3 regions of the Rhodococcus sp. FG69 genome follow, and region 1 is predicted to be linked to each of the others. Evidence: riboswitches for the same ligand, from Rfam matches in the RefSeq annotation. Region 1 holds a riboswitch; each other region holds the start of a gene.

Region 1 (5,858 bases):
GACCGGCGGCCTTGGCGATGGCGTCGGTCATGATTCCCTCCAGCGCTCCCTGCCGAAGCTCACCGGTCAGCAACCTGACGAGGAACCGGCGCTCGTCCGCCGTTGCTGCCGCAAGCAGCTCGACGAGCAGTTCACGCCGCCGCGCAGCCGATCCGGATCCGGAGGTCGTAGCGACAGCGGAGATCGCACCGTCCACCTCGGCGATCGTCAGCGTGCCGACGGGGGCAGGCGCAACGTCGATATCGGCGAGGGTCCGCCACCCGACACCTATGCGCCCCTGCGGCAACTCCCCCGACAACCACGACACGACGGTGTCGATGTCCGTGGTGTCGAGTTCCGCGAGCAACGTCTGCAGTGCATCGATCTTGGCCTTTCGGGACCGCGTGGCGCTCACGGCAACAGAGGTATCGATGATTCGAGTGAACAGCACAGTAGAAAGGTAGCCGGAACCGTCTGGCTTCAACCCTGTGTAGTCGAACCCTGCCGTCAGCTGAAGCCGAGCACCCGGTCTCCCCACGCGGCCCGCATTTCGCCGTCCGGATCGTCGACGACGGTATCCTGGCCGTCGATCACCAACGTCGCACGCCTCGGTTCGACGTACAGAGGCCAGTGCTTGCCGCCGTCGAGAGTTGCGGGAACACCGTGACGGGCGAACGCTACCCACCGTTTCATCACCCTGGCCGAGACTGCCATCGCTGCCTTGCGGCCACCGAGCCAGAACGTCGGATCCCGGTTCAGGGTACCGAAATTGCCGAAGACGTACGGCAATTCGGTTGCGTGGCCGGCTCCGATCCGAGCCGCCTTCAGCATGGGTGTCGCATGATCGAACCGATACATCCAGACCTGCGAGTGTTTGCTGTGTGCGTCGGCGATCCACAGGCTCGGCATCTTGAAACCGGCGTCCCGTGACATGGCCAGTGCACCAGCAGTTTTGGATCGATCCGGATAGGCAGACATGATTTCGGCGACACGGAAGGCCGGCAGTTCCGCGTGGTCGTTGGCGATCGCCCTGAACATTTCGGAGACGGTGTCCGAGGTGACGGGCATCAGCGGCGACTTCATCAGGCGAAATATCGACGCCTCGTCGTGGTTGGTTCCGATGATCATCGGGATGCGGTGCGCAAAGCCCTTCTGGAACGCCGCGACCGGGTAACGCGGGACTATGTCGCCGTCGACGACGGGGGCGATGCCCAACGTCCCCGGCACCTTCGTCGGAACTTCGTAACACAGCGTGTCGCCCGCCTCGACGACACGCATGAAGTCGATGGACTTCAGTTCGTGCACTCGGTCCGGTGTGATGTCGAGCAGTTCCAGGAATCGCGATGCCACCTGCGCTGCGCGTTCGGGCCCGTACACCGACGTTGCCGGGGCGCTCTGCACGATGGCGCGGTGGAAGAGTCCCTCGGCTTTCGGCGACGTCATCAGCGTCGTCACCGACGCACCGCCTGAGGATTCGCCGAACACCGTCACGTTGGAGGAGTCACCGCCGAACGACTCGACACACCGCTGGACCCATTCCAGCGCGGCGATCATGTCGCGAAGACCGAGATTCGACTCGAAGACGGTGTCGTCCGTCGAGAACGACGACAGATCGAGAAAGCCGAAGGCCCCGATTCGATAGTTGACGGTCACGACGACCAGCTCGCCGGCTTCGGCCAGGTTGCGCCCGTCGTAGACGCTCTGCGCTGCAGACCCGAGCGAGTACGCGCCGCCGTGGATCCAGACCATGACCGGCCGCGGAGTTCCGTCGGGCTCGGGCGCCCACACGTTCACCGACAGGCAGTCCTCCGACATCGGAATGTCGGGGTCCATCGGGACAGGATTGTCGAGTCCTTGCGGAGCGACCGCGCTGAACTTGTGGCAATCCAACGGCTCCGACCACGGCTCGACCGGGCGTGGAGATCGGAATCGATGATCGCCGTCGGGTGCCGCCGCGTACGGGATGCCCTTCCACGCGTACACGGTGCCGTCCAGATAGCCAACCACCTCCCCGTAGGGCGTATGCACTCGGCATGTCGCGTCACTCATGGCACCTCCTTGATTGCTCGACGAACGCCAACGTACCAACTCCAGATGAGCGGCTTCGTTGTTTATGCTGGCGGGATGAACCGACTGCGGGCATACGGCGGCTCAGCGTGTGTCCTGTGGGCGGTACTTCTCGTCGGCTGCAGCTCCGACGTCGACGGCACTGCGACCGCGCCACTCGCGACCGTCGACACCGATCCACCGTCCGTTGTCCGCACCACCACCCCGTCACCGACCACCACTCCGACGCCCAGCAGCAGTTCCCCGAGCAGCAGTTCGTCGCGGCCTTCCAGCACGAGCACCACAGCTCCGCCCACCGCCGACGCCTCGCGATTCGAAGGCAACAGCGGTTTCTACTACTTCACTACTCCCAGTGGGAAATTCGAGTGTGCGGCGTTCGTCACCGACACGTCGATTGTCGGCTGCCACGGAGAATTTCCGTCGACCGCTCCCCTCGTCGAGGGCAGCGGCGCTCCTGATTCACGGGTCGCTCCGAACACCATCGAGCTGACCGCCGGGTCGCCCGCCCGATTTCTCAGCTCGGGCGATCCCCGCTTCCACAGGTTCGACGGCACGGCACGCGCACTGCCGTACGGCGAGACGCTGTCGATTCCGGGCTCTGGCAGCTCGAACGGGGTGATGTGCCGGGTCGAGGAAAAGACCGGCGTCAGCTGCTCGGACCAGGTAGGTCACGGATTCACCGTGTCGGACTCGGCGTTCGAACTGAAGTAGAACGCTCAGCCAATCCCCGGAATGAACCCCGGATACACGAAGTGCTGCGGGCCGCCACCGGGCATCGACGATCCGGTGACGTTCGGGAAATCGAACGGCAACGCGACGAGCTTGTGCGGGTTGCCCTGTTGGTCCGCCTGCCAGCATCCGGTGAGTACACCGTGAAACGCGGTACACACGATCCTCGTATCGGTGCCGTACGGCGAGGTCAACCGGTTCTCGGCGAGCAACGGATTCCAGTAGGCCGGATCGGTGGGCGTCAAGAAGTTCTTGGTTTCGAAGGGCACGCTGGGGCTCGGATAGTCCGGGATCGGGGGCCACTCGTCGGCGTTCGCGATACCACTACCGGCCAGGATGATCCCAGCTGTTACTCCGACGGCCGCTGCGGCTCTGGTACACGTGCGGACTGTGCTCATCGGCGTAGCCTACGTCCGACTCGGCCCCGCACGCGGGCAAATTCGTCTACGCGTCTGTGCGCGCCCGAGTCGCCACGCGCCATGATGTATGGTCGGCGATGTTCTGACACGGGGTGCGTCCGCACATGCGGATGCTGAGATCACACCCGTCGAACCTGATGCAGGTAATGCTGACGAAGGGATGTCGAGGCGATGACTACGCCTATGCACTCGGTGGACTCTGTCCGCCATACGGATCGATTGTGGGAAGCAGCGGCCGATTTACGCGCTGCAATCGACGACTTGAAATTTCTGCGGTTGCTCGGCGACGGCTCCTTGCCGCTCGACGCGTTCCGTACCTATATCGAGCAGGACGAGCTCTACCTGGCCGGATACGCCAAGGCATTGTCGATCCTCGCCTCGAAAGCGCCCGATGCGACAACCGCGGCGTTCTGGGCCACCTCGGCGGCCGGCGCCGTCGAGGAAGCGACACTGCACCACTCGCTACTGTCGAGCGAAGTACTGCCCAGCCCTGGCTCACCCGCCGAACACTCCTCGGCATGCTTGGGATACGTCTCGTACCTGATTGCCACGGCAGCGACGGAGCCGTACTCGGTTGCGGCAGCGGCAGTTCTGCCGTGTTTCTGGATCTACGCCGACGTCGCCGTCCGACTGTCAGGCGCCGCCAGGGAAGTACTGCTGGCGGACCCCGAACATCCCTATGCGCGTTGGGTTTCGACCTATGACTCCGAAGAGTTCCGCACTGTCGTCGACGGCGCGCGCAGACTCGTCGACGAGGCAGCGGCGCTCGCGACCGAGGCCGAGCGCGAGTCGATGATCCGGTCCTTCGTCTCTGCCACTCGATACGAGCTGATGTTCTGGGACACCGCATTGCATCCGACGCCGTGGCCGGTGTCGCTGTGAGAAGACTATTCGCTTTGTCCGTCGCAGCGGTGTCGATCGTCGCTTTGTCATCCTGCGCACAAACGAACGATTCGGACACCATCCGGTTCGCTCTGGACTGGACGCCGAACACCAATCACACCGGGCTGTATGTCGCTCTTCAAGAGGGCTACTTCGCCGACGCCGGACTCGACGTCGAGGTGCTTCCCTACAACAACACCTCACCGGACACACTCGTGGACTCGGGCAATGCGGAGTTCGGCATCAGCACTCAAAGCTCTACGACGTTCGCGAAAGCCGCAGGTGCGCAGATTATCTCGGTGCTCGCGCCGCTGCAACACTGGGCGACCGCGATCGGCGTACGCGCCGACCGCGACGACATTCCCAGCCCGAAGGCACTGGACGGCAAGGTGTACGCCGGGTTCGGCGATACCGGTGAACAAGCCGGCCTACGGCAGATCATCCAGAACGACGGTGGTACCGGCGAATACGAGACCGTGGTGCTCGGCACCTCTGCCTACGAGGCCGTGTACTCGGGCACTGCAGACTTCACCGTGTCGTACCTCGCATGGGAAGGCCTCGAAGCCGAACACAGCGGGACGCCGATGAAGTACTTCGAGAGCACGGACTACGGCTTCCCCGACGCGTACGCAATCACGATCAGCGGGAACGAGAACTGGCTTGCCGACAACCCTGAGGAGGGAAAGAAGTTCGTCCAGGCGTTGCAGCGCGGGTACCAGTTCGCTGCCGACGAACCGGAGCGCGCCGCTCAGGACATCATCGATGCCAACCCTGGCACGTTCACCGACGAGTCATTGGTGTTCGAGAGCCAGCAGATGCTCGCCGAGAAGTACATGAAGGACGCAGCGGGCACCGTCGGCGGTCAGAATCTCGACAAGTGGACCGAATACTCGAAATTCCTGTACGAGAACGGTGTTCTCGTCGACGAAGGTGGAAATGCGCTCGACACCGAGCCCGATTGGTCCACCTACTTCACCGATGAGTACCTCAGCGGTCAGTAGCACGGCGGTCGGTCTGGCCGAACCAGCCGGCCAGCACGACCGTCGTCTCGGTGCCGCCATCCGATTCGCCTTCCCGTCCGCGACGATTGTTCTCGTACTCGTCGTTGCATGGCAGGTCTACGTCACGGTCAGCGGCATCAGGCCACAAGTACTGCCGTCGCCGTCGCGCATCGTCAGTCAGGGTTGGGCGCATCGAGAGGCCATTGCCGAGAACGCCGCAGCAACGGTGCAGGTCACGATCGTCGGATTCGCAGTGTCATTGCTCGTGGCGTGGATTCTCGCCGTCGCAGTCGACTTCTCTCCGTGGCTGCGACGGGCCGTAGTTCCTCTGTTCGTGGTGTCGCAGACGCTGCCGATCATCGCCATTGCTCCGCTGCTGATCATCTGGTTCGGCTTCGGACTACTGCCAAAGATTCTCGTGATCGCGCTGGCGACGTTCTTTCCGATGGCCATCGGGCTCATCGAAGGATTCGCCGCAGCCGATCGCGATGCCCGTTCCCTGCTGGCGAGCATGGGAGCAAGCCGCTGGCAGCAATTTCGCTACGTCCGACTTCCGTCGGCAATGCCTCGGTTCTTCACTTCGCTCCGCATCGGGGTCACCTACGCGGTCGTCGGCGCGATATTTGCCGAATACGCAGGCGCAAGTGCCGGACTCGGCATCTACATGAGCCAGCAGAAGAACTCGTTTCGAACCGATCTCGTGCTGGCCGCGGTGCTCGTGACCGCGGTGATCAGCGTCACGTTGTTTCTGCTGACCTACGCCGTCGAGCGCATGGTCGCA
Region 2 (5,858 bases), on a different contig from region 1:
GCACCGTCGGGAAGCGGTGGCTCGGTGTAGCTGATCTCGGCCTCGGGCGGCAGTGCTGGAGTGGCCACGCAGCCCGTGGTGAGGATGCCGACGAGTATCAGTGTCAGGAGTGCAAGGAGTTTGTTCACAGGTACTCACGCAACCTCGGGATGAGGCCGACGGCCAGCGTCGCTGCCGCGGCGATCGTGAGAACAACTGCGCCCGAGGGCAATCCGGTCAGAGAGGACTTGGCGCGTTCCACGTTGCCGCGAAGTTCGCCTCGTGCGTTCTCGATACCATCGATCAACATCTCGTCGAGTGCATCGAACTGGAAGGCCGAATCGACCACCCCACTCCCCGTCGCAATCGTGACCGCAGTGTTGAAGTCACCGACGGCCAATGCACCGTCGATCCGCTCGTGAGCCGTCTGCCATTTGGCGAGCGATTGGGTCATCGCCGCGTCATCCTCGAACAATTCTCCGAGTTTACGTGTGTTCTCGTCGAATTCGGCGTCGTACTCCCGTGCACTTCCTCGGCGGACGAGGTTGAGGGTCTCGTCGGATCGGGCCTGCTGCGCGAGAATGAAACCGGTGGTCAATTTCTGCAGCGGCGTGACGCCTCGGTCGAGGGCGCGATCGGTCGCAGTTGCCGAGATCAGACCGGCCACCAACATCCACCCGAGCAGAATCGCGACCATCGCCGAGGCCGTCAGAAATCCTAGGTTCAGCGTGCGGTGCGTCCGAGCTGACAGGTATATCTGAGCCAGTACCAGCAGCGCGAGAGTCACGACGATCATTCCGATGGCGAACACGGGTGGATTGACGAATCGCTCCTGATCGGTCGACACACGCGAAGCCTGCTCGGTGTACAGCCGTTCAGCCCGGGGGAGGAGCGAGGTCTGCATCAAGGTCGACGCCTCGCCCAGGTACGACGCGCCGACCGGGTTGCCGCTGCGATTGTTGGACCGGGCCGTCTCCACCAGGCCGGTGTATACCGGCAAGGCAGCCCCGATCTCGGTCAGCGCGGTGCGGGCCTCGTCGTCGGTCTCGCCGAGACCGCCGGACGCGCGAATGATCTCGGCCCCGGCCTCACCGATGGCCTGGGCGTAGCGATCGCGAACCTCCTGCGGTTCCAGGCCGCCGGAGATGAATGCCGTCGACGCTGCGGCATCCGCGACCGACAGGGCGCCGTAGAGGTTCTGAGCCGAATTGGCCAGTGGCTCTGTGCGCACCAGCAACGAGTCGAGTGTTTCGGCTCGGTCGGACACCGCCCCCGCTGTCACGAAACCGGTTCCGACGGTCGCCAGAACCAGGAGCACTCCGAGAGCGATCATGCGCACCGGCGTCGACCGCGCCAGCCGCTGCAGCTCGCGTCTCGAGTCGCTTCCCGAGGACGAAGCTGCTGTCGTGGGAGGTACGGCAGCAGTGGGTGTCGTGCCGACCACATTCACAGGTTCGAGCATATAAGTTCCGGGCCGTCACGCGTACGTGGACGGGGAAGACCCACGAAGAACGGTCCCCTAAGGTAGTGCAGTATGCGCGGCGACGGTGACGGGTGGGTAGTCGGAGAGAACGGCACGCGACACTGGGGTAAGCATGGTGCCGCAGGCCTGCTGCTTCGCGCGCCCTCGGCCGACGGCGAGCCGACGGTGTTGCTCCAGCATCGCGCCTTGTGGAGTCATCAGGGTGGCACGTGGGCCCTCCCTGGCGGCGCGAAGGACTCCCACGAGAGCAGCGTCGTCGCCGCAGTACGCGAGGCTGACGAGGAAGCGGGAATCGGCTCCGAGCGGTTGCACGTTCGCGGTGAGAAGGTCACCGCACGGGTCGCGAGCGGGTGGTCCTACACAACGGTGTTCGCGGACGCGGAAGTACAGCTGGACACGACGCCGAACGGCGAAAGTACGGAATTGCGCTGGGTCCCTGAGGCGATGGTCGATCAGCTGCCGCTTCATCCGGGTTTCGCCGCCAGCTGGCCGGCGTTGCGCTCGGAGCCTCTTCGGGTGCTTCTGGACACTGCGAACGTTCTCGGGTCACGTCCCGATGGCTGGTGGAAGGACCGAAGCGGCGCGACGAATGCACTGCTGACCTCGCTTGCGGACGTGCTGCCGCGCACCGTCGAGCTACCCGGTGGGAGTTTCGGGTGGTTGAGGGAAATCGAAGCGGTACTCGAAGGCGAAGCGCGGGCAGCGCAGTTCGAGGATATGCGTATCCCCGTATTTCACGCGTCGGGCAGTGGCGACGACGAACTCGCCCGGCGAGCCCACGAAGGATCCGCCTTGACCGCGCTCGTCACCGCGGACCGCGGACTCAGAGCACGACTGCCGACGACGGTGCATGTCCTGTCGCCGTCGACCGTACTCGGCTGGCTGGACTAGCTTCGTTTGAGCTTCTGTGACAGTTCCTGTGCTGCGGCCTGCGGATCCCGTGCTTGCGTGATGGCACGGACCACGACGATCCGATCCGCACCGGCGGCGAGGACTTCGTCGACATTGCCGGCGTCGACGCCGCCGATGGCGAACCAGGGGCGCGAGGGTGCGGATTCGGCGGTGCTGCGCAGAAGCTCGAGTCCGGCCGCCGTGCGGTTCGGCTTGGTGGGCGTCGCCCACACCGGTCCCGTCGCGAAGTAGTCGACGCCGTCCTCGATGGCGGCCAGACTCGCCTGGTTGCGATTCTGCGTCGAACGACCGATGACGACGTCGGGCCCGAGGATCTGTCGCGCATAGTGCACGGGCAGGTCGTTCTGACCGAGATGCAGCACGTCGGCATTCGACGCCAACGCGAGATCCGCCCGATCGTTCACGGCCAGCAGCGCACCGTGACGCCGGGTAGCGGCAGACAGAATCGCCAGCGCAGCGAGCTCGTCCTTGGCTTCGAGGGGACCGAACTCCCGCTCACCGGCCGAATTCTTGTCGCGGAGCTGAATGATGTCGACGCCGCCGGAGAGCGCAGCCTCGGCGAACTGGGCGAGGTCGCCGAGCTCGCGCCTGGCGTCGGTGCATAGATACAGGCGGGCCGAGGTCAACCGCTCGCGCGCCGATTCGTTACGGGAGCTCTGAGTGGGATACACAGTGCAAAGGTAGTCTGTGAGCAGTTGGTCGATACACGGGAGTCCTGGGGTACGCAGGGCTGAGAGTGGACACGCCGTCCTTACCGTCAATACCTGAACCGGATCATGCCGGCGCAGGGAGTGAGGTGGTTGTGAGATGTCCGGAACCTTGGCAGTCGTCGGCGGCGGTGTCATCGGCCTGGCGGTAGCAGTACGGGCCGCGCGTGACGGCTGGTCGGTGCGGTTGTACGACCCCGCCGTCGGATCAGGGGCGTCGTGGGTCGCGGGTGGCATGCTCGCTCCGTTGTCGGAAGGATGGCCGGGCGAACACGAACTGCTCGCACTGGGCGCGCACTCGTTGGCTCGGTGGCCGGAGTTCGCTCGTTCGCTTCCCAGTGACGTGTTCTCCTCGACCGGTTCGCTCACCGTTGCACTCGATGCCGCCGACGCCGAGGACCTGCGGACCATCGCCGAGTTCGTCGGGCAGCAGGGGCACGAGCTCGAGATCCTCGGTCGCGCGCAGATTCGTGAACTCGAACCCTCGCTGGCGCAGAACATTCGCCTCGGGCTTTTCGCGCCCACCGAAATGGCCGTCGACAATCGGGCTCTGATGGCCGCGTTGCGGGAAGCGGCAGCGGGAACAGAGATCATCGGCGAGGCGGTGACAGACCTGGACGCTCTCGACGCCGACCAGATCGTCGTCGCGGCCGGTGCGCAGACTGCGGCATTGCTTCCTGGAATGCCGGTTCGCGCCGTGAAAGGCGAGATTCTCCGGCTGCGTCGTCGCCCGAGTGCGGGTAGCGCCCCCACCCGCACGATTCGCGGCTGCGTGCACGGCCGTCCCATCTACCTCGTTCCGCGCGGCGATGGACTGGTAGTCGGCGCCACGCAGTACGAATCAGGTCAGGACACACAGGTCACCGTCGCCGGGGTGCGCGACCTCATCGCCGACGCCGAACGACTCATGCCGAGCATCGGTGAATACGAACTGTTCGAGAGCGCGGCGGGACTGCGACCGATGAGCCCCGACGGACTACCCGTCATCGGGCGACTCTCCGAACGCGTCATCGTCGCATCAGGGCACGGTCGCAACGGAATCCTGTTGGCGCCCATCACCGCAGACGCAGTCTCCGCGCTCCTCGGCGGCGACACACTCCCCGAAGCCAAGGCAGCAGATCCATCCCGATTCGAACCGTCCTTGGACCGAAAGGTTAGGAAAAAGTGATCACTGTCAACGGCGAAGAACACGCCCTGCCCGAAAACTTCACCATGCGGCAACTTCTCGCGCACCTGTCGATGCCGGAGAAAGGCATCGCTGTCGCAGTCGACGGCACGGTTCTCCCGAAGAGCCGCTGGGACGGCACCACCGTCGAAAAGGGCTGGTCCATCGAAATTCTCACGGCTGTGCAGGGTGGTTGAGCAGATGTCGGACGCATTGAAGATCGCAGACAAGGCCTTCGACTCCCGGCTCATCATGGGCACCGGGGGTGCAGCGAACCTCGCGGTGCTCGAGGATGCTCTCGTCGCGTCGGGCACCGAGCTGACCACCGTCGCGATGCGCCGCGTCGACGCTGCGGGCGGGACCGGGGTGCTCGATCTGCTGCGCAAGCTGAACATTGCTCCGCTGCCGAACACTGCGGGGTGTCGAGGCGCCGCCGAAGCCGTCCTGACCGCTCAGCTCGGCCGTGAAGCTCTCGAGACGAACTGGGTGAAGCTCGAAGTCATTGCCGACGAGCGGACCCTCCTGCCCGACGCGATCGAACTGGTCAAAGCCGCAGAACAACTCGTCGACGACGGCTTTCACGTCCTCCCGTACACCACCGACGATCCGGTGCTCGCGCGCAGGCTCGAGGACATCGGCTGCGTCGCCGTCATGCCGCTCGGAGCCCCGATCGGAACGGGTCTCGGCATCTCCAATCCGCACAACATCGAGATGATCGTCGACGCCGCGGCGGTGCCCGTCATCCTCGACGCGGGGATCGGGACCGCGAGCGATGCAGCGCTGGCAATGGAGTTGGGTTGCGACGCGGTGCTCCTCGCGACCGCTGTCACACGCGCGAAAGATCCCGCGTTGATGGCGTCGGCGATGCGGCATGCGGTGTCGGCGGGGTACGAGGCTCGTCGCGCTGGTCGGATTCCGAAACGGTTCTGGGCGCAGGCGAGTTCGCCTTCGGCGTAGTGGCACGGATAAGTGCATAGGGGTGCACTCAACCGTGCCGCTGGGCCGGGACGGCCCGCACCCGCCGCTGGGCCGGGACGGCCCGCACCCTGCCGTCATCCAAAAGGATGACCGAGGTCGAGACTCGCGGGCGATGTGCGCGGCCCCCTCGGTGCGAGAGAGTTACGGCCATGATCGAAGTGGCAGGACTGACCAAGCAATACGGAGCGGTGAAGGCTGTAGATGACCTCACCTTCACCGTCAAGCCAGGAATTGTGACCGGCTTCCTTGGACCCAACGGTGCGGGCAAGTCGACGACCATGCGGATGATCCTCGGATTGGACCGTCCCACCAGCGGACACGCCTTGATCGAGGGCAAGCCCTACAACCAACTCAAGCAGCCACTGCGTACCGTCGGAGCCCTTCTCGACGCCAAGTGGGTGCACCCCAACCGTTCCGCGCGAGCACATCTGGAATGGATGGCAGCGTCCAACGGGATTCCGAAGTCGCGAGTCGAAGAAGTCCTGCGGCTCGTCGGCCTGAGCGAGGTCGCCAAGAAGAACGCCGGTGGATTCTCGCTCGGTATGTCTCAGCGACTCGGACTTGCAGGTGCCCTGCTCGGAGATCCGAAGGTTCTGTTGTTCGACGAGCCGGTGAACGGCCTCGACCCCGAGGG
Region 3 (5,858 bases), on a different contig from region 1:
CGAACCTCTCTGAGCTCGAAGCGGAGGCCGCGGAGTCGTTGACTGCCGAGGCGCTGGGGTACATCGTCGCCAGCGCCGGCAGCGGTTCGACGGCGCGTGCCAACCGGGATGCGTTCGACGCTTGGCGGATTGCGCCGCGCATGATGAGAAGTTCCGCCGAACGTGACCATTCGTGCACGATCCTCGGCACCGAATCGGCTGCGCCGTTGCTGATCGCGCCCGTCGGAATCCAGACGCTGGCGCACCCGGACGGCGAACTCGCCACCGTCAGGGCCGCGGCCGCGCTCGGCGTCCCGTACGTGCATTCGACGCAGGCCTCGCACTCGTTCGAGCAGATCGCCGAAGCCGGTGGCGATGCGCCCCGGTGGTATCAGTTGTATTGGCCTACAGACGAATCCGTGCTTTTGAGCTTTCTGGGCCGCGCGAAGGACTCGGGGTTCACCACGCTCGTCCTCACGCTGGACACGACGTTGCTCGGATGGCGTCCGGCGGATCTCGACCGCGGCTACCTCCCGTTCCTGGCCAATCTGGGAATCGAGAACTACCTGACCGATCCCGCATTCCAAGCCGGCCTCGAGCAGTCAGTCGAAGCCAATCCCGTTGCCGCTGCGATGCACTGGGCTCAGATGTTCCCGAATCCCGGGCTGAGTTGGTCACAGCTGGCCTTCCTTCGCGAGCATTGGGATGGGCCGATCGTACTGAAGGGCATCTGCACCGTCGGAGATGCACGTCTGGCCCTCGATCACGGTGTCGACGGTATCGTCGTATCGAACCATGGTGGTCGTCAGATCGACGGTGCCCGAGCATCGTTGGATGCCCTACCCGAGATCGTGGACGCCGTCGGCGAACACCTGACGGTTCTGTTCGACTCCGGTGTGAGGACCGGTGCCGACATGGCGAAGGCCCTCGCGCTCGGCGCCGATGCGGTGCTGCTCGGTAGGCCGTTCCTCTACGGACTCGCCCTCGGCGGTCAGGAAGGCGTCGAGCACGTCCTGCGCTGCATTCTGGCCGAATTCGATCTTGTCACCAGCCTTTCCGGACACACCGGTGCCGCCGAGCTCGACCGCGATTCGGTGGTTCACGTATGAGTCCTTCATGGGTCGAACACGCGATCTGGTGGCACGTCTACCCGCTCGGTTTTGCTGGCGCACCGGTCCGTGATTGGGACGGCGAGTCCATGGCCGACGAGCACCGTCTTCTCAAGGTCGTCGAATGGCTCGACTACGCAATCGAACTCGGAGCATCTGGAATCGCGCTCGGCCCGATCTTCGCCTCGGAGGGGCACGGGTACGAGACCATCGACCATCTCCGCATCGATTCCAGGCTCGGTACCGAGGCCGACTTCGATGCTCTGATCGATGCGGCACACGGTCGTGGTCTGAAGGTGATGCTCGACGGTGTCTTCAACCATGTGGGACAGGGATTTCCGAAATTTCAGCAGGAGCTACGCGAGGGCGCCGGGTCGTGGTTCCAGATCGACAGGTCGTCGGGCCGGCCGAAGCATCGCACCTTCGAAGGCCACGATGAGCTCGTCACGCTCGATCATGACAGCGCCGAAGTGCAGGACTACGTCGCCGACGTGATGGATCACTGGCTGAGCCGCGGCGCCGACGGTTGGAGGTTGGACGCGGCATACGCTGTGCCGCCGAAGTTCTGGAGTGCGGTGATCCCCCGCGTCCGGGAGAAGCATCCGAACGCATACTTCCTCGGCGAGGTCATACACGGCGACTACGCCGCGATAGTGACGTCGAGTTCACTGGATTCGGTGACACAGTACGAACTGTGGAAGGCGACGTGGAGCGGCATCGTCGAGGAGAACTTCTTCGAGCTTTCCCATGCTCTGGGCCGCCACAACGACTGGATGGACACGTTCGTACCGGCGACGTTCATCGGCAACCACGACGTGAACCGGATTGCCAGCACGATCACCGACGAACGGCACCTCGCGCACGCCCAGGTCGTGCTGTTCACGACCGGTGGAACGCCGATGATCTATTACGGCGACGAGCAGGGTTTCCGTGGTGTCAAGGAGGAGCGCGTCGGTGGCGACGACGATGTTCGTCCCGAATTCCCCATGGTGAAAGAACAACTCGATCCGGGTGGGTGGCCGATCTTCCACTTGCATCAGGAGTTGATCGGTCTACGCAGACGCAATCCCTGGTTGCACCACGCACGCACCGAGACTCTCGAGCTGACCAACACAGCAATGCTCTACCGGGCGTTCGATGCCGAGAACGCGCTGTATGTCGCTCTCAACCTCGGGAACGAGGCGGTCGACTATCGCGTGTCCGGTGAGATCGTGGCAGGGGAAGCAGCCGAACACGCGGGGTGGAACTCGGTGCCGGCCCACGGGTGGGCTGTCTTCGGTTAGGGAACCGGTGCCCGGCAACCGGATCGCAGTCAGCCTCTGGCGTGTTTCGCGCGGTCGAAGAATGCCAGCACATGCGGGACCTTGTCCTCCGGGACGTCGAACACCGCTTGCCCGCCGAGGTACGACATCGAGTCGTCGGGCAAGCGTGCGCCGATCTTGACGCGTAGGCCGCCGCCACGGGGCTTCGCGTCGACTCCGATGTGCGCGACGTGCCAGCGTGGTCGACCCGAGACGGTCTTCTGTGAGGCATCGAAGATTTCGACGACGCGGTTGTCGAGGACGAGCACGACGTTCTCGTCCAACCAGTATTCGACGTACTCTCGTTCGGGCATCGTAGGAGCCTATATTCATCTCTACTGCCAGCGCTAGATACAGGTACAGAGCCCGAGATGTACACTCGTCGGCGACACGGGGTGCCGCACCGAAGCGGCTGAGATCACACCCGTCGAACCTGATCTGGTCAACACCAGCGTAGGGATGTCTGCATCCGCACGGGTGCATTGTCTTCTCCGCCGCCGCATGTCGACCAGCGAGCGAGAGGGAGCGCATGAATTTCGACAAGCAGACCGTTGTGGTCACCGGCGCAGGACGAGGACTCGGGACCTCGATCGCGCGAGCATTTGCACACCAGGGGGCACGCGTCGTCGTGAACTATCGCGCCAGCGCGTTGTCGGCCGAGCAGCTCGCTGCGGAGATCGGTGGGTTGGCCGTACAGGCCGACATCACTGTCGCCCACGAGGTCGACGCGCTCTTCACGGCCGCCGAGCAGCACTTCGGAACCACGGTTACTACCGTCGTCAACAACGCCCTCGCCGACTTCTCGTTCGACGGCGACGCCCGAAGCAAGGCCGACACCATTTCGTGGGAGCAGTTCGATGCGCAATTCCAGGGAACTGTTCGAGGAGCGTTGACGACGACCCAGCGTGCGGTGCCCGGAATGCGAGCCGCGGGTTTCGGCCGCATCATCAACGTCGGAACCAATCTCTTTCAGAACCCGGTGGTTCCGTACCACGACTACACGGCGGCGAAAGCGGCCCTGCTGTCCCTGACTCGCACGCTCGCAGCCGATCTCGGCATGGACGGCATCACCGTCAACATGGTATCCGGTGGATTGCTCCGTACCACCGACGCCAGCGCGGCGACGCCGGAGGAGGTGTTCGACATGATTGCTGCGTCGACTCCCCTGCAGCGAGTGGTGACGCCCGCGGAATTCGCCGATGCACTGCTGTTCTTCGCATCACCGTGGTCGAGGTCGGTGACCGGACAGAATCTCGTGGTGGACGGCGGACTGGTCAAGGACTGAACGATGCTGCATCTCAACGCATTTCTGTTCGGTTGCGGCCACCACAGCGCTGCGTGGCGCCATCCGAGCTCTCGCGTCGAGGATCTCGGCGACATCGGCTACTACGAGGAGCTCGCGCAGACTGCTGAGCGAGGGAAGCTCGACGCGGTATTCTTCGCCGACGGTCATTCGGTGCGTGATCCGGCGGGAGCGGGAACCTGGTTCTTCGAACCCATCACCGCGCTGACGGCGATGGCGAAGGTGACGTCACACATAGGATTGGTGACGACGGTGTCCACCACCTTCTATACACCGTTCCATGCTGCCCGGCTGCTCGCCTCACTCGATCACATCAGCGGCGGGCGTGCGGGGTGGAACGTCGTCACCTCGATGTTCGACGCCGAAGCCCGCAATCACGGATTCACCGAGATACCCTCGCGTGCAGAGCGGTACGCGCGCGCCGAGGAGTTCGTCGAGGTCGCTCTTGCGCTGTGGGACAGCTGGGACGGCGACGCCCTGAAGCTCGATCGCGATGGTCAGTATGCGGACCCTGGCGGGGTGCATTCGATCGATCACGTGGGCAAGTACTTTCGAGTCGACGGTCCATTGACGGTCCCTCGCTCGCCGCAGGGACGACCGGTGCTGTTCCAGGCCGGTGCGTCGGGAGAAGGGCGGGATCTCGCGGCGCGATACGCCGAGGCGATCTACGCGGTGGCCTACGATATCGATTCGGGGGCCGGCTATTACGCCGATGTGAAGACTCGAATCGACAAGGCCGGCCGCGACGCCGATTCGGTCGGCATCATGCCCGGCCTCGTCACGTACATCGGTTCGACCATGGCCGAAGCGCACGCGAAGAAGGCCGATCTCGATGCGTTACTCCCCGTGGAGCAGTCACTGCGTCAGCTGGGCATGTACATCGAACAGGATTGCCGGGAGTGGGAACTGGACGCGCCGGTTCCCACGCTCCCACCTGTCGAGGAGTTCACGGGTCCGCATGGACGCTACGAGACCATTCTGCGGATCGTCGCCAAGGACAAGCCAACCGTGCGTGAGCTTCTCGGCACGCTTGCTGCTGGTGGCGGGCACGCGACGATGATCGGCACTCCTGAATCGATCGCGGACGAGATGGAGGCCTGGGTCAGCGGCGGTGCCGCCGACGGCTTCAATCTGATGCCTCCACTGTATCCCGCGGGTTTGGAGGACTTTGTGGACCAGGTTGTCCCGATCCTGCAGTCGCGAGGGCTGTTTCGGCGCGACTATGCGCCCGGGACGTTGCGGGACCGCCTCACCGAGAGAGGGACTCGATGAACTCGTCCGTCAGTGCAGCGATCTCGGCCGCATGCGAGATGGGTGACCAGTGCCCTGCTGGGATGTCGTTGCGGGTCAGATTCTTCACCCACCGGTGCGTGTCTTCGTAGTGGTAGGGGCGCACCGCCACGTCCTCGGTGTTGATGATCAACTGCACCGGGACATCGACGTAGCGTTCCCTGGGGTTCAACATTCGTGGAATCAGGTTGGCGCGATAGAGATTCGTCCCGTTGCTTGCGTCGGAGAACAGCGTCGGGTTCTGTGTCACGAGGGCAGGGTCGACGTTCGAGAACTCCTGCAGGAATGCGGGCCACCCCTTGGCGAACTGGCGCTTGATCCGCAGCGTCGACAGGCCGGGAATGTGGAACGTCACCGTGTACCAGGATGCGCGCAGCTGCGCGAACACCTGCTTCAGTCCGGTCCACGACGGTGTGGTGAGCCGTGCACGCGACCACATGGCGAGGTGATCGAGATTCGGCCCCGAAATGGATGTGTACGAAGCGATTCGATCGATTGCGCGCGGCTCGGCTGCGGCCTCCCATACCTCGACGGCACCCCAGTCGTGCGCAAGGACGTGCACCGGCCGGCCAGGACTGACGGCGTCGAGAACCGCGTAGAAGTCGGAGGCCAGGCTGCTCAGGCGATACGCCGCGCGCTCCTGCGGCACCGTGCTCTCCCCCGCACCGCGGGAGTCGTAGGTGATGACGCGAAACTTGTCGGCAAGCAACGGCACGATGTGGCTCCACAGTTCGTGGGTATCGGGCCAGCCGTGCACCAGCACGATCGTGTCACCGTCGGGGTTGCCCGTCTCGAACACCGCCAGCCGCATGCCCTCGTTGACGACGGTCGTTCGCTCGTAGACTGTTTCCATGAACCCACATTAGTAGGAATCAC

Evidence for each region. Region 1 has a riboswitch for thiamine pyrophosphate ahead of ACODSO_RS15275 (TenA family protein). Riboswitches for the same ligand answer to the same signal wherever they lie in the genome.
Region 2: another riboswitch for thiamine pyrophosphate. It lies ahead of thiO (glycine oxidase ThiO); the one in region 1 lies ahead of ACODSO_RS15275 (TenA family protein).
Region 3: another riboswitch for thiamine pyrophosphate. It lies ahead of ACODSO_RS01065 (3-oxoacyl-ACP reductase); the one in region 1 lies ahead of ACODSO_RS15275 (TenA family protein).

The regions. Positions count from the first base shown of each region.
Region 1 covers NZ_JBMDIX010000017.1:109,854-115,711, forward strand. The annotation lists gene ACODSO_RS15255 (ATP-dependent DNA ligase) at 1-430, opposite strand, end outside; gene ACODSO_RS15260 (carboxylesterase/lipase family protein) at 487-2,028, opposite strand; gene ACODSO_RS15265 (hypothetical protein) at 2,104-2,757, shown strand; gene ACODSO_RS15270 (hypothetical protein) at 2,763-3,173, opposite strand; TPP riboswitch at 3,273-3,372, shown strand; gene ACODSO_RS15275 (TenA family protein) at 3,366-4,076, shown strand; gene ACODSO_RS15280 (ABC transporter substrate-binding protein) at 4,073-5,077, shown strand; gene ACODSO_RS15285 (ABC transporter permease) at 5,055-5,858, shown strand, end outside.
Region 2 covers NZ_JBMDIX010000004.1:12,456-18,313, forward strand. The annotation lists gene ACODSO_RS04915 (glutamate ABC transporter substrate-binding protein) at 1-128, opposite strand, end outside; gene ACODSO_RS04920 (hypothetical protein) at 125-1,429, opposite strand; gene ACODSO_RS04925 (NUDIX hydrolase) at 1,514-2,353, shown strand; gene thiE (thiamine phosphate synthase) at 2,350-3,045, opposite strand; TPP riboswitch at 3,071-3,182, shown strand; gene thiO (glycine oxidase ThiO) at 3,182-4,249, shown strand; gene thiS (sulfur carrier protein ThiS) at 4,246-4,443, shown strand; gene ACODSO_RS04945 (thiazole synthase) at 4,448-5,203, shown strand; gene ACODSO_RS04950 (ABC transporter ATP-binding protein) at 5,374-5,858, shown strand, end outside.
Region 3 covers NZ_JBMDIX010000001.1:220,242-226,099, forward strand. The annotation lists gene ACODSO_RS01050 (alpha-hydroxy-acid oxidizing protein) at 1-1,088, shown strand, start outside; gene ACODSO_RS01055 (alpha-amylase family glycosyl hydrolase) at 1,085-2,371, shown strand; gene ACODSO_RS01060 (hypothetical protein) at 2,401-2,703, opposite strand; TPP riboswitch at 2,771-2,866, shown strand; gene ACODSO_RS01065 (3-oxoacyl-ACP reductase) at 2,919-3,674, shown strand; gene ACODSO_RS01070 (LLM class flavin-dependent oxidoreductase) at 3,678-4,964, shown strand; gene ACODSO_RS01075 (alpha/beta fold hydrolase) at 4,942-5,835, opposite strand.